Regions from separate parts of the Streptomyces sp. OZ13 genome, predicted to be linked through region 4. Evidence: riboswitches for the same ligand, from Rfam matches in the RefSeq annotation. Region 4 holds a riboswitch; each other region holds the start of a gene.
The links. Region 4 has a riboswitch for cyclic di-AMP ahead of ACTMTU_RS03845 (M23 family metallopeptidase). Riboswitches for the same ligand answer to the same signal wherever they lie in the genome.
Positions count from the first base shown of each region.

Region 1: another riboswitch for cyclic di-AMP. It lies ahead of ACTMTU_RS19510 (transglycosylase SLT domain-containing protein); the one in region 4 lies ahead of ACTMTU_RS03845 (M23 family metallopeptidase).
Region 2: another riboswitch for cyclic di-AMP. It lies ahead of ACTMTU_RS30405 (M23 family metallopeptidase); the one in region 4 lies ahead of ACTMTU_RS03845 (M23 family metallopeptidase).
Region 3: another riboswitch for cyclic di-AMP. It lies ahead of ACTMTU_RS32400 (transglycosylase family protein); the one in region 4 lies ahead of ACTMTU_RS03845 (M23 family metallopeptidase).

Region 1 is NZ_JBQHCZ010000008.1:52,949-58,749, reverse strand. Features, by position in the region: gene ACTMTU_RS19510 (transglycosylase SLT domain-containing protein) at 746-1,621, opposite strand; cyclic di-AMP (ydaO/yuaA leader) riboswitch at 1,624-1,784, opposite strand; gene ACTMTU_RS19505 (cellulose binding domain-containing protein) at 2,216-4,921, opposite strand; gene ACTMTU_RS19500 (glutamate--cysteine ligase) at 5,084-5,801, opposite strand, start outside.
Region 2 is NZ_JBQHCZ010000018.1:44,963-50,763, reverse strand. Features, by position in the region: gene ACTMTU_RS30420 (DNA gyrase/topoisomerase IV subunit A) at 1-565, opposite strand, end outside; gene ACTMTU_RS30415 (M16 family metallopeptidase) at 780-2,135, shown strand; gene ACTMTU_RS30410 (M16 family metallopeptidase) at 2,132-3,520, shown strand; cyclic di-AMP (ydaO/yuaA leader) riboswitch at 3,748-3,910, shown strand; gene ACTMTU_RS30405 (M23 family metallopeptidase) at 3,924-4,718, shown strand; gene ACTMTU_RS30400 (GntR family transcriptional regulator) at 5,142-5,801, shown strand, end outside.
Region 3 is NZ_JBQHCZ010000021.1:34,357-40,157, forward strand. Features, by position in the region: gene ACTMTU_RS32390 (cytochrome P450 family protein) at 1-18, shown strand, start outside; gene ACTMTU_RS32395 (transglycosylase family protein) at 160-1,146, shown strand; cyclic di-AMP (ydaO/yuaA leader) riboswitch at 1,499-1,636, shown strand; gene ACTMTU_RS32400 (transglycosylase family protein) at 1,641-2,309, shown strand; gene eno (phosphopyruvate hydratase) at 2,621-3,916, shown strand; gene ACTMTU_RS32410 (FtsB family cell division protein) at 4,042-4,524, shown strand; gene ACTMTU_RS32415 (DUF501 domain-containing protein) at 4,544-5,074, shown strand; gene ACTMTU_RS32420 (Ppx/GppA phosphatase family protein) at 5,095-5,801, shown strand, end outside.
Region 4 is NZ_JBQHCZ010000002.1:33,466-39,266, reverse strand. Features, by position in the region: gene ACTMTU_RS03865 (STM4011 family radical SAM protein) at 1-446, shown strand, start outside; gene ACTMTU_RS03860 (hypothetical protein) at 850-1,260, shown strand; gene ACTMTU_RS03855 (SAM-dependent methyltransferase) at 1,278-2,024, shown strand; gene ACTMTU_RS03850 (SGNH/GDSL hydrolase family protein) at 2,376-3,167, opposite strand; gene ACTMTU_RS03845 (M23 family metallopeptidase) at 3,338-4,258, opposite strand; cyclic di-AMP (ydaO/yuaA leader) riboswitch at 4,261-4,436, opposite strand; gene ACTMTU_RS03840 (alpha-galactosidase) at 4,943-5,801, opposite strand, start outside.

The DNA of each region.
Region 1 (5,801 bases), on a different contig from region 4:
CCGGTGTCCTGTGGCGGCCGGTCCGTTGCTGCCGTCCGGCGCCTGACATGAGGTAATCACCGGGAGGGGCCGGCTGTCCGTATTCAGCCAGGCCAGGAAGCTGCACGGCAGGGAGTTGCCTGGCACCGCCGGGCGCGCGTGCCGGGTGGCGGGGCGCGCCCCGCGCGGTTCCCGCAGAGCTGTGACCTGCGCCTTTCGGCCGCACAGCCGTTGTGCTCGGCCCGCCGGCGGTGTGTTCGCACCGCACACCGCCGACATCGGCGCGGACACATCAACGCGCCATCGTCCGCCGGAGCCGTCGCCTCCACGGTGGCACACGGCACCTCGGGAGCCGCTCGAGAGCCGCTCGAGCCGGGCGCCCGGCGGCCGTGTCCACGGTTCCGGGGGAGCAGGCCGGTCGCTTCCCGTCCGAGCCCGGTCGCTTCCCGCCGGTGCCGCTCGCGTCGGCCTCCCGGTGCCGCGCGGGCTCCTCCCTGCCGCCCGGCACCCTCATCTCACCGGCGAACAGGACCACGGGCAAGGGCCACGTGCGGGGCGCGTACAAGGCACGTGCGGGCGGGCACGCCGTCTCGGGCGGCACGCGCGGCGCTGCGGCACGTGCGGGGCACGCTCGTTTCGTGCGGCACGTGCGGCACGTGCGGCCGGTTCCGGACACGGCCACGGGCCGGTGCCCGGAACGCCGTGGGGCGTCCCGGGCACCGGCCCGTCAGGTCTGGTCGGCCGGTCGGCCGCCGCGCGGGTCCCGTCAGTAGGGGCCGTTCACGTTGTCGATCGAGCCGTACCGGTCGGCGGCGTAGTTGCACGCGGCGGTGATGTTGGCGACCGGGTCGTACAGGTCGAAGGACGTGCCCTCGACGTGGTAGGCGTCGAAGGTGGGCTGGATGACCTGGAGCAGGCCCTTGGAGGGCGTGCCGTTGACGGCGTTGATGTCCCAGTTGTTGATGGCCAGCGGGTTGCCGGAGGACTCACGCATGATGTTGCGGTGGATGCCTTCGTAGCTTCCCGGGATGCCGTGCTGGGCCATGATGTCCAGCGACTCGCGGATCCAGCCGTCGAGGTTGTTGGCGTAGGCCGGCTTCGCGGGGGCCGCGGCGGCCTGGACCGCCGGGGCGCTCGTGCGCTCGGAGCGGTCCGCGCGGGCGGTGTCGGCGGCGCGCTCGGACGTCTCGGCCTCTTCCGTGGCCTTCGGAGCGGCCTTCTCCTTGGCCTGCGGCTTCGCCTTCGGCTCGGCCTCGGCCTCGGCCTTGGCGCCGATCGTCAGCTGGAGACCGGGGTGAATCAGCGCCGGGTCCGCTCCGACGGCCTTCCGGTTGTCCTTGTAGAGCTGCTTCCAGCCGCCGTTCAGAGAATGCTCTTCGGCGATCTTGTAAAGCGAGTCACCGGCGACCACGGAATACGTGACGGTGCCGGCCTTCTGCGCGACGGCCTGCGCGGCCGCGGCGAAGGTCGTGGCGGGAGCGACGGTCCGCTCCACCACGGCGGGGGCCGCCGCGGGTGCCGCCTGAGCAGCGGTGCCGCCGATGAGCGGCAGGGCGAGCGCGGCGCCGCCCGTGCCGGCTGCGACGAATCCACGGGTCAGCGAACGGGACTTGGGACGACGGTGCTTACCCTTTGCGGGCATGGCGAATTCCTCTCCGTCGCCTGCGAGGTGAGCTGTCGGGTTCGGGCTGGAGATGCCCGGCCGCAGGTGAATGCGGCTTAACCCCGAGCCGTTCCGGATTCCGGTACGGCGACTTACCTGGTTCCCCCGCTCCTGCCGTACGTGAAGTGAGTGCGGTTGCGGATTCCGGACGGCGGCAGGATTCGGCGGTCCACCCGGATTGACGGTGACCGTAAGCGAGAGCGTCCCCGGGAAACAAGTGCCGAATTCCACATCACAATCCGAATGGGGCTTCCTCGCGCGGATTTTCAATTTGTCAGTTCCGCGTCAAAGAACTCAAAGCCCTTACCGGGAAAGGGAAGCACCTCTTCCGGCATCCTCGCCACGGTGACCGGCCGGGTGACCGACATCACGGGCTCCCTGTGCAACCATCCTGACCGCCATAGCCCTACAAGAACGCCAACTCACAACAACAAGGCCCAATTAGACTTAACGAGCAAGACGGTAAAACAAGCCATATAGGACATCCGGTGCCGAACGTGCCCTCCAGAAGGGGCCGATCGGCCACGGGTCCCGGCCGCCACATCCGCCGACCGGGACCCGGGCCTCGCGTCCTCAGCCCCCTGTGGTGCAGGTCTCACCGCCCGAGGTGAAGGCGGCCGGTGCGGTGTTGCGGCCCGACCAGCTGCCGGTGAATCCGAAGGACACCGACGCGCCCGCGGCCACCTTGCCGTTCCAGGAGACGTTCTCGGCCGTCACCTCGGCGCCGCTCTGGCGGTGGGCGGCGTTCCACATCTGGCCGACCGTCTGCCCGTCGGGGAAGCTCCACCGCAGCTGCCAGCCGTCCAGGGCGGCGCTGCCCGAATTGGTCAGCGTGACATCGGCCTGGAAGCCGCCGGACCACTGGTTGGTGATCTTGTAGGCGACCGAGCATCGCGCGTCCCCCGGCGGGTCCGGGTCGGGGTCGGGCCCCGGACCGGGGTCGGTGCCGCCACCGTCCGACGACTCGCCGTACTGGATGCCGCGCCCGTTGGTCGACACGTACACCCGCCCGTAGACCCGCGGGTCGCCGGTGATCGAGGCGCCGGTCCAGCCCCACTGGTGCGCGTCGTCGTTGATCCGCGTCCAGTCGGCGCCGCCGTTCGTGGACCGGAAGATGCCGCGCACCCCGCCGATCTTCGCGCTGACGAAGATCGTCTGGTACGAGGCGCCGGGAGCCGCCTTGCCGAAGCCCACGGCGTCCGCCTGCTCGACCCCCTCGACCTTCCGGAAGGTCACGCCCGAGTCGGTCGAGTGCCACAGTCCGTACGTCCCTGAGGCCGTGCCGCCCGCGAGCCACACGTCGCCCTCCACGCCGGGCACGGCCTTGAAGCGGACGTTGCCCTCCTGCGGCAGACCGCTCGACGCCCTCGCGGTGAACGTGGCGCCGCCGTCCTGCGACACGTAGAAGGTGCCGGCCTTGTACCCGTAGAACTTCTTCGGGTTCTTACGGTCCGACTCCACCGTCGCGCCGGCGGGGATCCCGGTGGACGCCTTCCACGAGCTGCCGTACCCGGTGGTGTGGTGCACGCCGGTGCCGTCCGGGCTCCAGACGAAGCCGCTGCCGTCCGCGGCGGCGGCGACCGTTCCTCCGCCCGTCACGCCGGCAGGCTGCGAGGCCTGGAACCAGTTGGCCCCGTTGTCCGTGGAGAAGCCGATGTGCGGGGCGGCGTCGGCGTTTCCGACCCGTACGACCGTGGCGGGCGCCGCCTCCGCGAAGTCCAGGCTCGTGGTCGACGAGAGGTTCGGGGAGGTGAACATCAGAGGCGGCACGGCGCCGAGGTCGGTGTGCCGGAAGCCGCCGATGTCACCGAGGGCGCTCAGCAGCGGCGCGCCCGACGGCGGGCTCACCAGGTCGTTGACGGCCGTCTCCTCGAGCCCCTTCACCATGGGCGTGATGGTGATCCGTCCGCCGGAGTCCCAGGTCCGCAGGTTCTCCGTGCCGTAGATCGTGGCTCCCGTGCCGTACATCATCCGGTCCGAGTCGAACGGGTCGATCTCCAGGGCCTCCGTCATCCAGCCCAGCTTGGGCGTGACCTCGGGAGGGGAGGGGTTCGCGCCCCAGGAGAGCCAGGGCACGGACGAGATGTCCTGCGTGTAGCGGAAGGAGCGGTCGGGGTAGCTGGTGTAGTCCCAGGCCCTGGTCCAGGTCTCACCGCTGTCCGTGGAACGGAAGATCTGCGTGTCGGGCCACCAGGAGCTGTAGGCCGTGGCCATCAGGGTGCCGGGCCGCTGCCGGTCGACGCTCAGCCCGCTGAAGCCGGAGTAGGTGTCGGCCTCGGCGGTCGGGCTGGTGTCCTTCCACTCGCCGGTCGCCGTGTCGTAGCGCGCGATGCGGCCCTTGGCCCCGTCGTACGGGCCGCCGGTGTCGCTCAGGGTCAGATGGAGATGGCCGGTGGCGGAATCGAGGACGCCCTTGTGGGCCAGATAACCCGTCGGCTGTCCGGGGATCCGCGACCAGGTGGCACCACCGTCCGTCGAGCGGTAGACGGTGTTCTCCTTGTCGGCGACTCCGACGTAGATGATCTTCGTGGCGCTGCCCGCGCTGCCGGAGCGCTCGTCGAAGGTCACCCACACGACGCCCTGGTTGTCGTTCGCGTAGCCGCTGCTGTCGGTGGGGTCCTGGGCGTAGTTGCCGGGGTTCGGGAAGGCGGTCACCTTCGACCAGGTCACTCCCGAGTCGGTGGACCGCCAGAGCCCGTGGCCGCTGGGAGCGCCGAGGTAGAGCACCGAGTTCTTGTTGGGGTCCACCGCGAGCCGCTCGCCCATGCCGCGGCCGGGCATGTTGCCGCCGAGCTTGAAGGGCAGGGTGGTGGCCTGCCAGCTGGCGCCCCGGTCGGAGGAGCGCAGGACGGCCCCGTTGGTGGGGTCCCAGCTGTTGGTGTACGTGCCCACGGCGGCGTACACCTTGTCCGGGTCCACCGTGTCGGAGGCGAGGCTCACGACCCCGGTCCAGCCCCATCGGTCCCAGTCGACCCAGTCGAGCAACGGGGTCCATTCCTTGCCCGCCTCGTTCCAGCGGTAGGCGCCGCCGATGTCGGTGCGGGCGTACGCGAGGTCCTTCTCGGAGCGGTTGAAGACGATGCCCGGCACGAAGCCGCCGCCGTCGATGCGTACGTTCTTCCAGGTGTAGGTGTCCGCGGCCGTCGACACATCGGATGGTTCGGCGGCTGAGGTGGCTTCGCCCGAGCGTGCGGCGGCCGGGCTGCCTACGGTGAACAGCCCGGCCGTCAGGGCGAACGCCGCCAGTAAGGCAGCGAGTGGTCTGGCGCTTCTGCGCACGGAAACGTCCTCTCCGAGCAGGACCGCCGAGGGTGGCGGTACGAGTGGTATACGGAGGTGGGAGCGCTCCCAATGCGGACGATGGTAACGGCGCGAGCCCGGCGGGAGAAGAGTGGTGCAGCGGACTCATCCGATGACTGGCGTTTCATGGACCGCCGTCGTTCATTCCACGGGCCAGGTGTGTGCCGGCGCGTTCAGATGCATGTAGTCGAGGTACTGCCGCGTCATCAGCCGCAGCGCCTCATGGTGGTCGACCCGGGACGTGGAGTCGATGTGGTGGTACATCTCCGCCTGCCACACGGCGCCGTTGCGGCCGGTGACACAGCGCTGCTCGATGATGCCGAGCAGCGGCTCCCGCCACGCCGCGTCCATGCCGGAGAGCTCCAGCCCCCGGTGGGCCATGGGCAGCAGCCGCCGCAGCACCAGCTCGGCGGCGGGGACCTCGCCCATCCCCGGCCAGTACAGGCCCGCGTCGATGCCGTACCGGGCCGCCGTGTGCAGATTGTCCTCCGCGGCCTGGAACGACATGCGGGACCACACGGGCCGTTCCTCGTCGACCAGCGCGCGGGTCAGCCCGTAGTAGAACGCTCCGTTGGCGAGGACGTCGGCGACGGTGGGGCCGGCCGGCAGGACCCGGTTCTCGACCCGCAGATGGGGCTTGCCGTGGGCCACGGCGTAGATCGGACGGTTCCAGCGGTAGATGGTGCCGTTGTGCAGGGTGAGCTCGGGCAGCTCGGGGACGTCGCCGCCGTCGAGCGTCGCGCGCGGATCCTCCTCGTCGCACAGGGGCAGCAGCGCGGGGAAGTAGCGCACGTTCTCCTCGAAGAGGTCGAAGACGCTGGTGATCCACCGCTCGCCGAACCACACCCGCGGCCGGACC
Region 2 (5,801 bases), on a different contig from region 4:
TGCCGACCGCGATGCCGGACGCGCCGTTCACCAGGAGGTTCGGGTAGGCGGCGGGCAGGGCGACAGGCTCGCGCTCCTGGCCGTCGTAGTTGGACTGGAAGTCGACCGTGTCCTCGTCGATCGACTCGGTCATCAGGCTGGTGGCGTCGGCCATCCGACACTCGGTGTACCGCATGGCGGCCGGCGGGTCGTCGTTGCCCAGCGAACCGAAGTTGCCGTGGCCGTCGACCAGCGGCAGGCGCATCGAGAACGGCTGCGCCATGCGCACGAGGGCGTCGTAGATCGACGCGTCGCCGTGCGGGTGCAGTTTGCCCATGACTTCGCCGACGACGCGCGCGCACTTCACATAGCCGCGGTCGGGGCGCAGGCCCATCTCGTTCATCTGGTAGACGATGCGGCGGTGCACCGGCTTCATGCCGTCGCGTGCGTCCGGAAGGGCCCGGGAGTAGATCACCGAGTACGCGTACTCGAGGAAGGAGCCCTGCATTTCGTCCACCACGTCGATGTCGAGGATGCGCTCCTCGAAGTCGTCCGGCGGTGGGGTCTTCGTGCTGCGGCGGGCCATCGCGGCTGCTGCTCCTTCACGTACCAGGTGGGCATCTGACGCCGACCATTGTGGACCGTCCCGCTGACAACCCCGACCGCGACCCTTGTTCGAGGCCGCCCCGCGGGTGGAACGGCGCAGATCGCGGCACGGGAACTTCGCCAGGTGTCAGCGCGCTTGCATACAGTGGCAGGTCTGGCAGCACCTCTAAGTTTTCGCGATCGAAGGGACGTACATGCCCATGGGTCACACGGCCACAGCGCCGACCGGTTCCGGCGGCCTGACAGCGACCGAGCACCGCCTGGCCAACGGCCTGCGCGTGGTGCTCTCCGAGGACCACCTGACCCCGGTCGCCGCGGTCTGCCTCTGGTACGACGTCGGTTCCCGCCACGAAGTCAAGGGCCGTACGGGACTCGCCCACCTCTTCGAGCACTTGATGTTCCAGGGCTCGGCACAGGTGAAGGGGAACGGTCACTTCGAACTCGTCCAGGGAGCCGGCGGCTCGCTGAACGGCACCACCAGCTTCGAGCGGACCAACTACTTCGAGACCATGCCGACGCACCAGCTGGAGCTCGCGCTCTGGCTCGAGGCCGACCGCATGGGCTCGCTGCTGACGGCCCTCGACGACGAGTCGATGGAGAACCAGCGCGACGTCGTCAAGAACGAACGCCGCCAGCGGTACGACAACGTGCCCTACGGCACCGCCTTCGAGAGGCTGACCGCCCTCGCCTACCCGGAGGGCCACCCCTACCACCACACCCCGATCGGTTCGATGGCCGACCTGGACGCGGCGACCCTCGAGGACGCCCGCGCCTTCTTCCGCACCTACTACGCGCCCAGCAACGCCGTGCTGTCGGTCGTCGGCGACATCGATCCGCAGCAGACGCTCGCCTGGATCGAGAAGTACTTCGGGTCCATCCCCTCCCACAGCGGCAAGCAGCCGCCGCGTGACGGCACCCTCCCGGAGAACATCGGCGCGCAGCTGCGCGAGGAGATCGTCGAGGAGGTCCCCGCCCGCGCCCTGATGGCCGCGTACCGCCTCCCGCACGACGGCACCCGCGAGTGCGACGCCGCCGACCTGGCGCTGACCGTCCTCGGCGGCGGCGAGTCGTCCCGCCTGCACAACCGCCTGGTGCGCCGCGACCGGACGGCCGTCGCGGCCGGGTTCGGCCTGCTGCGGCTCGCGGGCGCACCGTCGATGGGCTGGCTGGACGTGAAGACGTCCGGCGGTGTCGAGGTGCCGCAGATCGAGGCGGCCGTCGACGAGGAGCTGGCCCGGTTCGCGGCCGAGGGCCCGACGCCGGGGGAGATGGAGCGCGCCCAGGCCCAGCTGGAGCGCGAGTGGCTCGACCGTCTCGGCACGGTCGCGGGCCGCGCCGACGAACTGTGCCGCTACGCGGTGCTGTTCGGCGACCCGCAGCTGGCGCTCACCGCCGTCCAGCGGGTGCTCGACGTCACCGCGGAGGAGGTGCAGGCGGTCGCCAAGGCCCGGCTGCACCCGGAGAACAGGGCGGTGCTGGTCTACGAACCGGTCGCCGAAGAAGAGACCGAAGCGGCCGACGGAAACGAGCAGGAGGGGACGGACCAGTGAGCGACGCTGCCGTGACCATGGACTTCCACCCGCAGCCGACCCCGGGCACCGCCCGGCCCTGGGCCTTCCCGGCCCCCGACCGCGGCACGCTGGACAACGGACTGACGGTGCTGCGCTGCCACCGTCCCGGCCAGCAGGTCGTGGCCGTCGAGATCTCGCTCGACGCTCCGCTGGACGCCGAGCCGGAGGGTCTCGACGGCGTCGCCACGATCATGGCGCGCGCCCTGTCGGAGGGCACGGACAAGCACTCCGCGGAGGAGTTCGCCGCGGAACTGGAGCGTTGCGGCGCCACCCTGGACGCGCACGCCGACCACCCCGGCGTCCGGGTCTCCCTCGAAGTGCCGGTCTCCCGGCTGCACAAGGCGCTCGGGCTGCTCTCCGAGGCACTGATCGCCCCCGCCTTCGAGGCCGGCGAGGTCGAGCGGCTGGTCCGCAACCGCCTCGACGAGATCCCGCACGAGACGGCGAACCCGGGCCGCCGGGCCGCCAAGCAGCTCTCCAAGGAGCTCTTCCCGGCCGAGCTGCGTGTCTCCCGGCCGCGCCAGGGCACGGAGGAGACGGTCGAGCGGATCGACGCGGCCGCCGTACGCGCCTTCTACGAGGCGCATGTACGGCCCGCCACCGCCACCGCGGTGATCGTCGGCGACCTCACCGGCATCGACCTGGACGCCGTCCTCGGCGACACGCTCGGGGCGTGGACGGGCGACAAGGCGGACCCGCGCCCGGTGCCCGCGATCACCGCCGACGACACCGGCCGTGTGGTCATCGTCGACCGCCCCGGTGCGGTGCAGACGCAGCTCCTCATCGGCCGCGTCGGCGGCGACCGCCACGACCGTGTCTGGCCCGCCCAGGTGCTCGGCACGTACTGCCTCGGCGGCACGCTGACCTCCCGCCTCGACCGGGTGCTGCGCGAGGAGAAGGGCTACACCTACGGTGTGCGCGCCTTCGGCCAGGTGCTGCGCTCCGCTCCGGACGGCTCCGGCGCCTCGATGCTCGCCATCAGCGGCTCCGTGGACACGCCCAACACCGGTCCGGCGCTCGATGACCTGTGGAAGGTGCTCCGTACGCTCGCTGCCGAGGGGCTCACGGACGCCGAGCGGGACGTCGCCGTGCAGAACCTGGTGGGCGTCGCCCCGCTGAAGTACGAGACGGCGGCGTCCGTGGCGGCCACGCTGGCCGACCAGGTCGAGCAGCACCTCCCGGACGACTACCAGGCACAGATGTACCTGCGTCTGGCGGAGACGGGCACGGTGGAGGCGACCGCGGCGGTCGTCAACGCCTTCCCGGTCGACCGGCTGGTGACGGTGCTCGTCGGCGACGCGTCGCAGATCGAGGAGCCGGTGAAGGCCCTCGGCATCGGTGAAGTGAGGGTCGTCACGGGCTGATCGGACGCCCCCCGGCGAGGACGACTCAAAAACGCGCATTGCGCGCGAACGGAACCCCGGCTTCGAATCGTTTGCCGGGGTTCCGTTCTATGTCCGATTTGCAGGACTGAGTGCCTGTCTGCCCTGTGGCATGCGCTACAAAACGGGCTGTCTGTTTGGTGATTGACGAACGGGTTGCCTAGCGTCGGTCCGGCTGTCCGCCTGGAGATCGTCGCGCCCGCGGCATCGGGCAGCCATCGCCGAGTCCCCGTCAGGCGCGAGCCTGGGGAGCCGGGGACCCACGTAGTCCCTGGGGTGAATCGGCCCTCCTTCGCCCGCGCGGAGGGGGCCGTAGGAGACCTTCCTGCTCCGAACCCGTCAGCTAACCCGGTAGGCGAGAAGGAAGGAAAGGACCAGCCTCTTCATGGCGTTCACCCGTGCCACCGGGAAGCATCGTGCCCCGAGCCGCCTGACGCGCAGGAGCGCGAACCTGGCCGGCGTCGCCGCCCTCGCCACCACCGGCGTCATCGGAACCCTCGCCTCCCCGGCGCTCGCCGCCGACACCGAGGCCCCCTCCGTCGAGGACACCGGCCTCACCCAGATCGTCTCCATGGGGTCGCTCGCCGACGAGATAGCCGACCAGGCCGCCGCCCAGGAGAGGGAGGCCCAGGAGGCCGCCGCCAAGGCCAGGGCGCAGGCGAAGGCCGAGGCCGAGGCGAAGGCGGAAGCCAGGCGCAAGGCCGAGGCGCGCGCCAAGGAGGCCCGCGAGGCCAAGGAGCGCGCCGCCCGCGAGGCCGAGCGCAAGCGGCTGAACTCCTTCCGGCTCCCGATCGCCGGTTCGTACGTGACCACCGGTTACCAGACCGGCGGAGCCCTCTGGTCCTCCGGCAGCCACTCCGGCGTCGACTTCCGCGCCGCCTCCGGCAGTTCCGTCGTGTCCGTCGGCTCCGGCACCGTCGTCGAGGCGGGCTGGGGCGGCGCGTACGGCAACAACGTCGTCATCCGGATGAACGACGGCACGTACACCCAGTACGGCCACCTGTCGTCCATCGGCGTCTCCGTCGGCCAGCAGGTCGCCCCCGGCCAGCAGATCGGCCTGTCCGGCTCGACCGGCAACTCGACCGGGCCGCACCTGCACTTCGAGGCCCGGACCACCGCCGAGTACGGCTCCGACATCGACCCGGTCGCCTACCTGCGCTCGCACGGCGTCGACGTCTGACCCTCGACCGCCCCCGGGCCCGCGCTCACCGTTCCGGCGCCCGGGCCGTGTTCGGCCCCACGTCCGGCGCCCGCGCCGCAGCCGCGCCCGGGCCGCACTCGTGGCGCCGTCCCGGCGCCCGAGACCCCCGTTCGGCGCGCGACCCGGCCGTCACGGATCCGCGGCCGCATGCTGCCGCGGATCCGTGACGGCCGGGTCGCGCCCACCGTCCGGCGCCCCGCGCTTCGTCTTCGAAGGCCCCCGGCTTCGCCGGGGGCCTTCTGCGCATTCCGCGGCGTTTCGGCCATTGAGTGATTGCCGTCTCCGTCAAGAGACTTCCATGGTTTTCACCCTGGCGTCGGAAAACCGCGTTCATTGCAATAGAGTCACGGGAACACGCGTCAATCGGCTGCGTTTCGCTCGGATCAATGCGGAGGTTCGGTCATGCGTATTCCCGCGCACTCGGTATGCACGGCGATCCGCGACGACATCGTCTCCGGGGTCCACGAGCGCGGCAGCCGGCTCACGGAGGAACACCTGGCACGCCGCTACGGCGTCTCCCGCGTCCCGGTGCGCGAGGCGCTGCGCACCCTGGAGTCGGAGGGCTTCGTCGTGACCCGCCGGCACGCCGGCGCCTGTGTGGCGGAGCCGACGGAGCAGGAGGCCGCCGACCTCCTGGAGATCCGTATGCTGCTGGAGCCGCTGGGCGCGGCGCGCGCCGCGCAGCGCCGCACGGAAGCGCATCTGCGGGTGCTGCGCGGCCTGGTGAGACTCGGTCAGGAGCGGGCGCGCCGGGGACAGGGCGAGGACTTGCGCTCGCTCGGCTCCTGGTTCCACGAGACGCTCGCGCAGTCCTGCGACAGTCCCGGGCTGACCGCGCTGCTGACCCAGTTGCGGCACAAGATCGCCTGGATGTACTCGGTGGAGCAGCCTCTCGCCCCGGTCGAGTCATGGGCGGAGCACGGCGCGATCGTCGACGCCGTGGCGCGCGGTGACGCGGAGCGGGCGCGCGCGCTGACGGCCGCGCACGCCGAGCGTGCCGCCGCGGCGCACCGGTTGCGCCGCACCGTGCGGGTGAGGACTTCGCAACATGCCGTAAACACC
Region 3 (5,801 bases), on a different contig from region 4:
ACACCTGAAACGAACTGACGCCGCGTCAATTCTGTGACTTTCACGTGATCTCCGCTGCATCGACTTGTGACTCGCGTTCGAATACGGCTACGTTCACCGTCGACTCGGCACGCAACAGCAGGCCGCAGGTTTCCCAGCTGTCACGCGAAAGGCAACCGCATGCTCTCCGGGAACGGACGACACCGCCGACCCCGCCAGGCTCCGGCCCTCATCGTCGCGGCAGGGGTGACCGGTTCGGCCATCGCCATTCCGCTGCTCGGCGCGGGCTCGGCCTCGGCCGCGGACGCGAGCACGTGGGATCGCGTCGCGGAGTGCGAGAGCGGCGGCGCCTGGAGCGCCGACTTCGGCAACGGCTTCTACGGCGGACTCCAGTTCTCCGAGGAGGTCTGGGCCGCGTACGGCGGCACCGCGTACGCGCCGAGCGCCGACCTCGCCAGCCGCTCGCAGCAGATAGCGGTCGCAGAGAAGGTGCTCGCCGCCGAGGGCCCGCAGGCGTGGCCCGCGTGCGGGCCGCTCGCGGGGCTCGTCGACGACGGCACGGACACCGGCGTCGATCCCGGCATCCTGCCGCTGCCGCAGCAGAGCGAAGCGCCGGCCGCTGAGCCGTCCGAGGACGCCTCCGGCACGGACACGCCGGCCGACGCCACGGACAGCGGGACCCTCGAGGACTCTTCCGGCGGTCCGGGCGGGACCGGAGCGCCGGACGGCGCGGACGCGTCCGCGCCGTCCCGTGACGCCGGTGACGCGCCGGACTCCACGGACGGGACCACCACGGCTCCGGATGCTCCCGACGCGTCCGACGGCGTCACGGACGCTGCTCCCTCCGACGAGGCGACGAGCGGCGGCGGCAAGCACCGCGGCGCTCCCGCCGACGACGAGGCGGAAACGGGCAATGCGGAAGAGGGTCGCGAAAGTGGCCGTCATGCCTCACGTGGTGAAAGTTCAGGTCGTAATGGTGTCGACGAGGCAACCCGCCCCGACGCCTACACGGTTCAGCCCGGCGACAACCTGTGCGACATCGCCGCCGAGAAGGACGTGCCCGGCGGTTGGCCGGCGCTCTACGAGGCGAACGAGGAGACCGTCGGGGCCGACCCGGACCTCATCCTGCCCGGTCAGAGCCTCGATCTCGGCCTGAACCGGGTCTAGTTCGCGTAGCGTTTCGCGGGCTTATGTCCGTTGTGTGCGAGTGAGACAAGGGTCTCTTTGCTGCAACTGCGGCAAATCCCCCTGCGAATTCGCCCACTCCGCCCCTCACCTGCGAAAACGGACACTCATAGGTGGCCGGTTCGGGCGATTTCTCCCCGATGTTCGACTTTGAACATCGGGGAGTCGTGTGTCTACCGTCTGAACCGTTCGCCATCGCGGGCACCGTCGACCGATACGCCGAATCCTGCCGTCGGTCGGGGGGAACAGTCGTCGCTCAGAGCGCCGAAGGCAGGAGCGGGGGACCCAGGTAAGTGCCGGGCCCGTGAGCCGAGATCGCGAGAGGCCGACCGTACGTCGAGGTCGGCCGGACCGTGGAGACCGGCGGAACGGAACCGGCTGGGGGTGAAGACCGCGCGTCAGTGACGTGCGGCCGGGCAACTCACAGGCCCGAACCCGACAGCTCACCTCGCAGGCGTCGGTGAGGAGATAGCTCCATGCTGCGTTCTTCCGGCAACGCCAAGCACCGCCGCGCTTCCAGGACGACCCGTATCGCCGCCTTCGTCGGCATCACCGGTGCGGCCGTCGCCGCGCCGCTGCTCGGTGCGGGCACCGCCTCCGCCGCCACCACGGCCGAGTGGGACGCCGTCGCCCAGTGCGAGTCCGGCGGCGACTGGTCCATCAACACCGGCAACGGCTACTACGGCGGCCTGCAGTTCTCCACCTCGACTTGGGCCGCGTACGGCGGCACCGCGTACGCCGCGACCGCCGACCAGGCGTCCAAGTCCCAGCAGATCGAGATAGCCGAGAAGGTCCTGGCCGGCCAGGGCAAGGGCGCCTGGCCGAGCTGTGGCGTCGGCCTGTCCAACGCTGCCAACGACGCCGGCTCCGCCGAGGCCGAGCCCACCGAGCCGGCCCAGGAGCGCGCCGAGGCCCCCACCACGCGCTCCGAGCGCGCCGAGGCCCCGGCGAAGAACGCCGCTGCCGAGGCCAAGTCCTTCAAGAAGGGCGACGGCGAGTACAAGGTCAAGGCCGGCGACACCCTGAGCACCATCGCCGAGGCCGAGAAGGTCAAGGGCGGCTGGGAGAAGCTCTTCGAGCTGAACAAGGACATTGTCGAGGACGCCGACGTGATCCACCCGGGTCAGCAGCTCCACCTGAGCTGACCCACCCCTTCCTCCCACGGTCCGGCGGTCGTGGGAGGCCACCCGTCTTCCGAACGGGATCCGAGCACCCCGGTCCGGCGCACCTTCCCCCGAACGCGCCGGGCCGGGGTTCGGTCCGTCGAGGGCCAGGGCCCGAATGCCGGTTACCCACAGGTAGATACCGCCCTGTTTGCCCCGTCCCAAGGGTCTTGATGCCCTTTTTCGTCCCAGGGGGCGGGCATCGGCCGGCCTTTGCCCCCGAGGCGGTTAGGCTCTTGCCGCAAGGCCAAGCAGACCTCTGCACTTTTTCTCGCGTCACATCCCAGAAGGAGATGCTCGTGCCGTCCATCGACGTCGTCGTAGCCCGGGAAATCCTGGACTCCCGAGGTAACCCCACGGTCGAGGTCGAGGTTGGCCTCGACGACGGCAGCACGGGTCGTGCTGCAGTTCCGTCCGGCGCCTCCACCGGTGCGTTCGAGGCTCTCGAGCTTCGCGACGGTGACCAGAACCGCTACCAGGGCAAGGGTGTCGAGAAGGCCGTCCTCGCCGTCATCGAGCAGATCGGCCCGGAGCTCGTCGGTTACGACGCCACCGAGCAGCGGCTGATCGACCAGGCGATGTTCGACCTGGACGCCACCCCGGACAAGTCCTCCCTCGGCGCCAACGCCATCCTCGGCGTCTCCCTCGCCGTGGCGCACGCCGCCTCCGAGGCCTCGGACCTGCCGCTCTTCCGCTACCTGGGCGGCCCGAACGCGCACCTGCTGCCCGTTCCGATGATGAACATCCTGAACGGCGGCTCGCACGCCGACTCCAACGTGGACATCCAGGAGTTCATGATCGCGCCGATCGGCGCCGAGTCCTTCTCCGAGGCCCTTCGCTGGGGCACCGAGGTCTACCACACCCTCAAGAAGGTCCTGAAGCAGAAGGGCCTGTCCACCGGTCTCGGCGACGAGGGCGGCTTCGCGCCGAACCTCGACTCCAACCGCGCCGCCCTGGACCTCATCCTCGAGGCCATCAAGGAGGCCGGTTACGCCCCGGGCAAGGACATCGCGCTCGCGCTCGACGTCGCCGCGTCCGAGTTCTACAAGGACGGCTCGTACGAGTTCGAGGGCAAGTCCCGCTCGGCCGCCGAGATGACCGAGTACTACGCGGAGCTCGTCGACTCCTACCCGCTGGTCTCCATCGAGGACCCGCTGTTCGAGGACGACTGGGCCGGCTGGCAGGCCATCACCGAGAAGCTCGGCGCCAAGGTGCAGCTCGTCGGCGACGACCTGTTCGTCACCAACCCGGAGCGCCTGGCCCGCGGCATCGAGGAGAACGCCGCGAACGCCCTGCTCGTGAAGGTCAACCAGATCGGTTCGCTGACCGAGACCCTCGACGCCGTCGAGCTCGCCCAGCGCAACGGCTTCAAGTGCATGATGTCCCACCGCTCCGGCGAGACCGAGGACGTCACCATCGCAGACCTGGCCGTCGCCACCAACTGCGGCCAGATCAAGACCGGCGCCCCGGCCCGCTCCGAGCGCGTCGCCAAGTACAACCAGCTGCTGCGCATCGAGGAGATCCTCGACGACGCGGCGGTGTACGCGGGCCGCAGCGCGTTCCCGCGGTTCCGCTTCGCGGACCAGTAGGCGCAGCAGGTACGAGGGCTGATCGTCCCGACGATCACCGCCTGACGCCCTGTCGTCCGTACGTCCCCGGCCGCGGTCCCGTACCGTGTCCGGGGACGTACGCGTGTGAAGGGGAGGCGAGAGGAATGGCACGCACGCCGGACGCGGACCGGTTCTCCACCGCGACCAGGCTGCGGCTGCTCGGCGAGCAGACCGCCGCCCGTGTCTACCGGTCCCAGAACCGCCGCCAGGCCCGCCGCTCCCGCCTCACCGGACGCGCGGCCTTCCTCGCCCTCGTCGTCTGCTCGCTCGTCGTCGCACTCGCCTACCCGATGCGCCAGTACGTCTCGCAGCGGGCCGAGATCGCCGAGCAGGAACGGCTGATGGACGAGGCCCGTAAGAGCGTCGAGCAGCTCAAGGACGAGAAGGCGCGTCTCGAGGACGACATGTACATCCGGCGGCTGGCGCGCGAGCACCTGCACTACGTCCTGCCCGGGGAGACCGGATACACCATGATCGATCCGGAGGCCGCCGAGCAGCAGCAGGAAGAGGGCGGTGCGGCCGACCGGCCCTGGTACTCGAACGTATGGAACGGCGTGGACAGCGCCGACGGCCCGCAGCACGGTTAAGTCAGCGAACAAGGCAGGCATGGAAACACCTCCTCCCACCACCGAACCCACCGAGCCCACCGACGCGGACATCGCCGCGTTCAAGGAGCAGCTCGGCCGGCCCCCGCGCGGTCTGCGCGCGATCGCGCACCGCTGCCCCTGCGGGCAGCCCGACGTCGTCGAGACCGCCCCGCGGCTCCCCGACGGCACCCCCTTCCCGACGCTGTACTACCTGACGTGCCCGCGGGCGGCTTCCGCGATCGGCACGCTCGAGGCGAACGGCGTCATGAAGGAGATGACCGAGCGCCTGGCGACCGATCCCGAACTCGCCGCCGCCTACCGGGCGGCCCACGAGGACTACATCCGGCGCCGTGACGCCATCGAGGTGCTGGAGGGCTTCCCCAGTGCCGGCGGCATGCCGGACCGGGTGAAGTGCCTGCACGTGCTGGTCGGCCACTCGCTGGCGGCCGGCCCCGGCGTCAACCCGCTGGGCGACGAGGCGATCGCGATGCTGCCGGAGTGGTGGGCCAAGGGTCCGTGCGTGTCGCCCTGCGTGACGCCCGAAGCCTGATCACCGAGGAGACCGCCGACATGACCCGCGTCGCCGCAATCGACTGCGGCACCAATTCCATCCGGCTCCTGGTCGCGGACGTCGACCCGGCCACCGGGAAGCTCGTCGACCTCGACCGCCGGATGACCATCGTCCGGCTGGGCCAGGACGTCGACCGCACCGGCCGGCTCGCCCCGGAGGCGCTGAAGCGGACGTTCGACGCCTGCCGTGAGTACGCCGCCGTCATCGAGGAGCACGGCGCCCGCCGCGTCCGCTTCGTCGCCACGTCCGCGTCGCGCGACGCGGAGAACCGCGACGAGTTCGTCGCCGGCGTGCTCGACATCCTCGGCGTGGAGCCGGAGGTGATCACCGGTGACCAGGAGGCCGAGTTCTCCTTCACCGGCGCCACGAACTCGCTCGACGGCCGCTCCGACGTCGACCGTCCCTATCTGGTCGTCGACATCGGCGGCGGCTCCACCGAGTTCGTGGTGGGCGAGGAGCACGCCCGGGCCGCCCGGTCCGTCGACATCGGCTGCGTACGGATGACCGAACGGCACGCGCCGAGCAGTCCGGCGACGCCGGAGCAGATCGCCGCGATCACCGCGGACATCGAGGCGGCGATCGACGACGTCGAGAAGACCGTGCCCATCCGGCAGGCGCACACCCTGGTCGGGCTCGCCGGCTCCGTGACCACGGTCGCGGGCATCGCGCTCGGCCTCGAGGAGTACGACTCCGAGGCCATCCACCA
Region 4 (5,801 bases):
TCGGCTTCCCGGGCCATCTGGAGGAGGCGCGCAGACTCCGCGCCGACCTGCCCGGCCACATCTATCTGTGGGTGAACGCGCCCGAGGGACACGAACTCTCCGACGCGGAGGCACAGGCCTGGACGGAGCTGGATCCGCTCTTCCCCTACAGCCGCCACCCGCACCGCTCCGCGGGGCTGCCGTGCCGCACGGGCGAGAGTGTCGTCTCGGTGGACGGCGAGGGGACCGTGCGCCGCTGCCACTTCGTCCGCGCCGAGCTCGGCAATCTCTACGACGGCTCGTACCGCCGCGCGCTTCGCCCCCGCGCCTGCCCCCTCGCCGTGTGCGACTGCCACATCGGGTACGTCCACCTGGAGACGCTGCCGCTGTACGACGTCTTCGCCGGCGGGGTCCTCGAACGTATCCCGTCGCAGCTTCCCCCGGCGGTCCCGTCCGCCCTCACCTAGGAAGCGTGCTTTCCGCCCGCAGGCCCGTGGGCAGACGTCTCTCGTCGGGTCCGTCGCGGCCGGCGACGTGGATGCGCCAGCACCACACCGGTGTGCGCGGGGTCCAAGAAGGCCGGAAGGCTCTCCGCGAGCGGATCCGCGTCTGCCGGGTCTCCAAGGCGCCGCCCGGGCGGCGTCGACGTCCCCGGCAGGTGTTATCGTGATCGCCGCAGCGACATCAAGATCGCTCATGGAGATCGAAGGAGGTGAGTCGATGACTGTCGTGGAGACCACCGCTGTGCGCGGTGCCCGGATCATCCTCACTTCCCGGGCCTCGTCCTGACCTTCGCCTGCCTTTCTCCCTTGCGGGAGTAGTCCCGGCACGCCTGCCGTCCGGCGGGGCCCCTTCTCAAGGGTCTCCACGTTGTTTCATCAACCCCCTTCACAACCACCTGGTCTCGCCGCCGCACGGCGCGAGCTGCTGCCGCTGCCCCGCGGCGGGCTCCGGCTGGACACCCCGGGCCTGCGTGGCGTGGGCCTGCACGATGCCGACGAGGGCCTGGACCGGACCTTCACCGAGATCACCGAACCGGCACGCGGCTGCCGCTTCGCGGACTGCGCCCACACCACCGAACCGGGCTGCGCCGTCCTGTCCGCCATCGACGACGGCCACCTCACCCGGCGGCGCCTGGACAGCTACCACCGGCTGCTGAGCGAGAACGCTTGTGCCGCCTTCCGCACCGACGCGCGGCCGCGCGCCGAGCAGGAGCGGCCCAGGAAGGACATCGCGCGCCTGCGACACGCCATCAACCGCCCGTTCCACCGCAAGGCATGACGGAAAGGAATTCGATCATGGACCTTCCCCGCATCTTCACCATCCGCGAGAGCAGCCACCGGATCCACAACCCGCTGACGGCGGCCAAGCTCGCCGCCCTGGGCGAAGCGCTCCATCTCGCCCCCGGGACACGGGTGCTCGACCTGGCCGGCGGCTCGGGCGAGATGCTGTGCACCTGGGCGCGTGACCACGGGATCACGGGCACCGGGGTGGACATCAGCACGGTCTTCACCGAGCAGGCCCGGGCCCGCGCCGTCGAACTCGGCGTCGCCGACCGGGTCGAGTTCGTCCACGGTGACGCCTCCGGCCACGTCGCGGACCAGCCGGTCGATCTGGCCGCCTGTGTCGGCGCCACGTGGATCGGGAACGGCGTCGCCGGAACGGCAGAGCTGCTCGGCCGCAGCCTCCGTCCCGGCGGCCTGATGCTGATCGGCGAGCCGTACTGGCGGCGGACCCCTCCGGACGAGGAGACCGCCAAGGGCTGCCACGCCACCGGCATCGCCGATTTCCTGCGGCTCCCGGACCTGATCGGGCAGTTCCAGGATCTCGGGTACGACGTCGTGGAGATGATGCTGGCCGACCAGGACAGCTGGGACCGGTACGCCGCGGCCCAGTGGCTCAACCTGCGCCGCTGGCTCGACCGGAACCCGGACGACGAACTGGCCCCCGAGGTACGGGAGGAACTCACCAACGAGCCCGCCCGCTACGCGCGCTGCACACGTGAGTATCTCGGCTGGGGAGTCTTCGCCCTCATGAAGCGCTGATGCTCCCGTCCCGTGCGGGGCCCGGACGTCACACCGTCCGGGCCCCGCACGGGACGCTGCTACGGGGGTGGGCGGCCGGGGTTCACGCACACGGCCGCTGCCGTGGCGGTGCTCGCGGTGCCGCACCTGGCGACCGGCCGCGCGGGCCCTCCCCTCAGTGGGTGCGCGGCACGCTCCGGACGGCCCATGCCGGTGAACGCGAGGGTGGCGAGGCGACCAGGGACCAGCAGGGCCGGGCCCGGCGCCCGGGCCGCCGACGTCGTCCTGGGCGGGGCAGAAGTCCGGCGGTTGCCGGGCGGTCCGCCACACCGGCGCCGCCTCGGCGATCCGGGCCCCGGACCGCCGTGCGCCTCAGAGTGGCAGCAGGTCGGGGCGCTTGGCCTCCACATGATCGCCGGAGCTCTCGCCGCGGAGCCGCCGCCCGATCCAGGGCACCAGATACTCGCGCGCCCACTGGATGTCGTCCCGGCGCACCTCGAGCGTCCCTCGCGGGGGCAGCGGCGGCCACGGCTGGTCGGGGTCGGCGGGCACCTCGATCCCGAGGACCTGAGCGGCGCGCAGCGCGACCCTGGTGTGCCCCTCGGGCGACAGGTGGAGCCGGTCGGCGTCCCAAGCCCGCCGGTCCTGGACGGACTTGAGCGACCACAGGTCCAGCACGGGGCAGTCGTAGCGGTCGGCGATGGCCCGTACGTGGGCGGTGTACGTGGCGATCTTGCCGCGCAGATGCCGCAGGACCGGCACGTCCCGGGTGTCGAAGCCGGTGGTCACCATGACGGTGCCGACCGAGCCGGCGAGGTCGGCCACCGCGCGTTCGAAGCGTTCCGCGACGTCGTCGGGGTCGGAGCCGGGCCGGATGATGTCGTTGCCGCCGGCGCAGAAGGTCACCAGGTCCGGCGCGAGCTCGCGCGCCCTCGGCACCTGCTCCTCGACGATCTGGTCGAGGAGGCGGCCGCGTACGGCGAGGTTGGCGTACCGGAAGGAGTGCTCCGGCATCCGGTCGGCGAGCAGGACGGCGAACCGGTCCGCCCATCCGACGAATCTCCCGTCGGGCCCCGGGTCCCCCACGCCCTCGGTGAAGCTGTCACCGATCGCCGCGTACGACCCGAATACGCCACTGTTCTCTGTTCTCGAATCGTCTGCCACGGGAGCACATCTTTCCTTCACTGATGTGACCTACGCGACCGTAAGGAGGGGTTGACGCGCCGTGATCTTTACCACCCGTCAAATTCCGGCCGGGCCGGAATACGCGGAAGCCCCCGCTCCGCCTGATGCGGAACGGGGACTCACCGGTGGACCGGGTGCGACCGGACGGCTCAGAGGGAGACGCCGTGCTCACGCAGGTAGGCCAGCGGGTCGATGTCCGAACCGTACGAGGAGCCGGTGCGGACCTCGAAGTGCAGGTGCGGACCGGAGGAGTTGCCGGTCGAACCCGACAGTCCGATCTGCTGACCACCGGTCACCGACTGCCCGCTGGAGACGGCGAGCGAGGAGAGGTGGGCGTACTGGGAGTAGGTCCCGTCCGTGTGCTGGATGACGACCTCGTTGCCGTAGGCGCCGCCCCAGCCGGCGGAGACGACGGTACCCGCGCCGATGGCCTTGACGGAGCTGCCGGTGGGGGCGGCGAAGTCGACACCGGTGTGGTAACCGCTGGACCACATGGCACCGGACGCCCGGTACGGGGTGGTGACGCCCGCGTCGACGGGGGCGCTGAAGCCGGAACCGGACGCAGTGGTCGCGGCCTCCTTGGCGGGGGCCTCGGCCTTCGGCGCCTCGGCCTCCGGCGCGGCGGACCGCGAGTCGTCGCGCGACGGGCGGGACTGGGACTCGGAGCGGGGCTCCGGGTCGTTCGTCGCCTTGTTCTTCGCGCCGATCGTCAGCTCCAGACCCGGGTGGATCAGCGACGGGTCGGCACCGATGACACGGCGGTTGTCGTTGAAGAGCTGCTTCCAGCCGCCGCGGACGTCCTGCTCGTCGGCGATCTTCGACAGGTAGTCCCCGGCGACGACCGTGTAGGTCTTCGGTGCCTTCTTGGCGGCCGGGGCCGCCGCGGGTGCGGAGGCCGGGGCCGCGGCGGCGGCCTTCTCCGCTGGGGCCGGGGCCGCCGCCGGGGCGGCATTGGCCGTGGTGGCGCCGAACAGCGGGAGCGCGATGGCGGCGCCACCCGTACCGGCGACGACGAAGCCGCGGGTGATCGGGTTGGTCTTGGGACGGCGGTGCTTACCCTTCGCGGGCATGGCGCATTCCTCTCCGGCGCCTGCGAGGTGAGCTGTCGGGTTCGGGCTGGAGATGCCCGGTCGCACACTTGGTGCTACTTCACCCCAAGCCGTCCGGATTGTCCGGATACGGCGTACTACCTGGGTCCCCCGCTCCTGCCACGCGTGGATAGGTTCGAATTCCGGGCGGCGGCAGGATTAGGCGGTCCGTCCGGATTGAGCGTGACCGTAGGCGAGTCGGGCAGCGCGGGACAAGCCACGATTTTCCACGATCAATGACCGGCGCCCCGCCCTCGCGGATTCCCGGTCACCCTCCGTCGACAAGGGGCGGCCAATCGCCTTGCCGACCAAGGAATTCACATCAGCGCCACGGCCACAGAACGTCACGGATATGACGCTGCTCACGGGCCGGCGACCATCTCCCCTTCTTACGGGGCACGTTATGCGCAACCATCCAATTCGGACAGAAGGATCATTTAGCCACCTAATCCCGCACTTGCCCATCAAATCCCGCCACCCTTGCCCCACTTCGCCGTCCGGCGACTGAAGCCGTGACACCTGTCACTTCCGGCTCCCCGGACCGGGGCTCCCTCCCATCGCCCCCCGCGCCTTCTGCGCTCCGCCCGTTTCCGCGCCACCGGCCGGCCGGCCCCCTTTCGCAATTCCCCTGCTCGCTTGCGCGTAAGGCGAATTGGAACCGGTGGATCACATCCGCCGGAGCCGGATCACAGTGGCGTCGAGATCGCCCTTCAGTCCGGTGTGAATTCCGTGGTGAAGCAGCACCCCGCCCTGGTGGACCGCTCCGGTGTCCGCACACACGTAGGCCGCCGTCGCCTCGACGCCGCGCAGCCGGAGCGCCGGCGGCCGCTCGCCGTAGCGCTGGGCCTGGAGCAGCGCGAGCACCACCGTCTCGTCGCCCCGTACGTACTGCACGGCGCTGAGACCGCCCTGCGGGGTCCGCAGCCGGTACAGCTCGCCGTGCTGGACCACCGGCCTGATCTCCTTGTAGAGCCGGACCCAGTCGCGCGCCTCCGCCAGCTCCGCCTCGCTCCAGGCCGAGAGGTCTCCCCCGACGCCCAGCACGCCGGCCATGGCGCTCACGAACCGGAAGCGCAGACTGCTGCGGCGACCGTTGAGCTGGACGTTGGGGCTGTCGGTGACCCATGCCGCCATGACCCGGGCCGGGTGCAGCTGGCTGAAGCCGTGCTGGACGGTGAGCCGGTCCAGCGGGTCGGTGTTGTCCGACGTCCACACCTGGTCGGTGCGGGCGAGGACTCCCAGATCGATCCTGCCGCCCCCGCCGGAGCAGGACTCGAAGGCGACGGAGGGATGCGCCGCCCGCAGCCGGTCCAGCAGACCGTAGAAGCCTTCGACGTGCTCGGCCCACAGCTTCTGCGGGTACGGCTCCCCCGGCCAGCCCGCATCGGTGAAGCAGCGGTTGAAGTCCCACTTCACATAGTCGACGGGCGCGTCGGAAAGCAGTGCGTCGAGCTGCTCCCACAGGTGGGCCCGTACGTCCTCGCGCGCGAGGTTGAGCACCAGCTGGTTGCGGAACTCGGTCCTC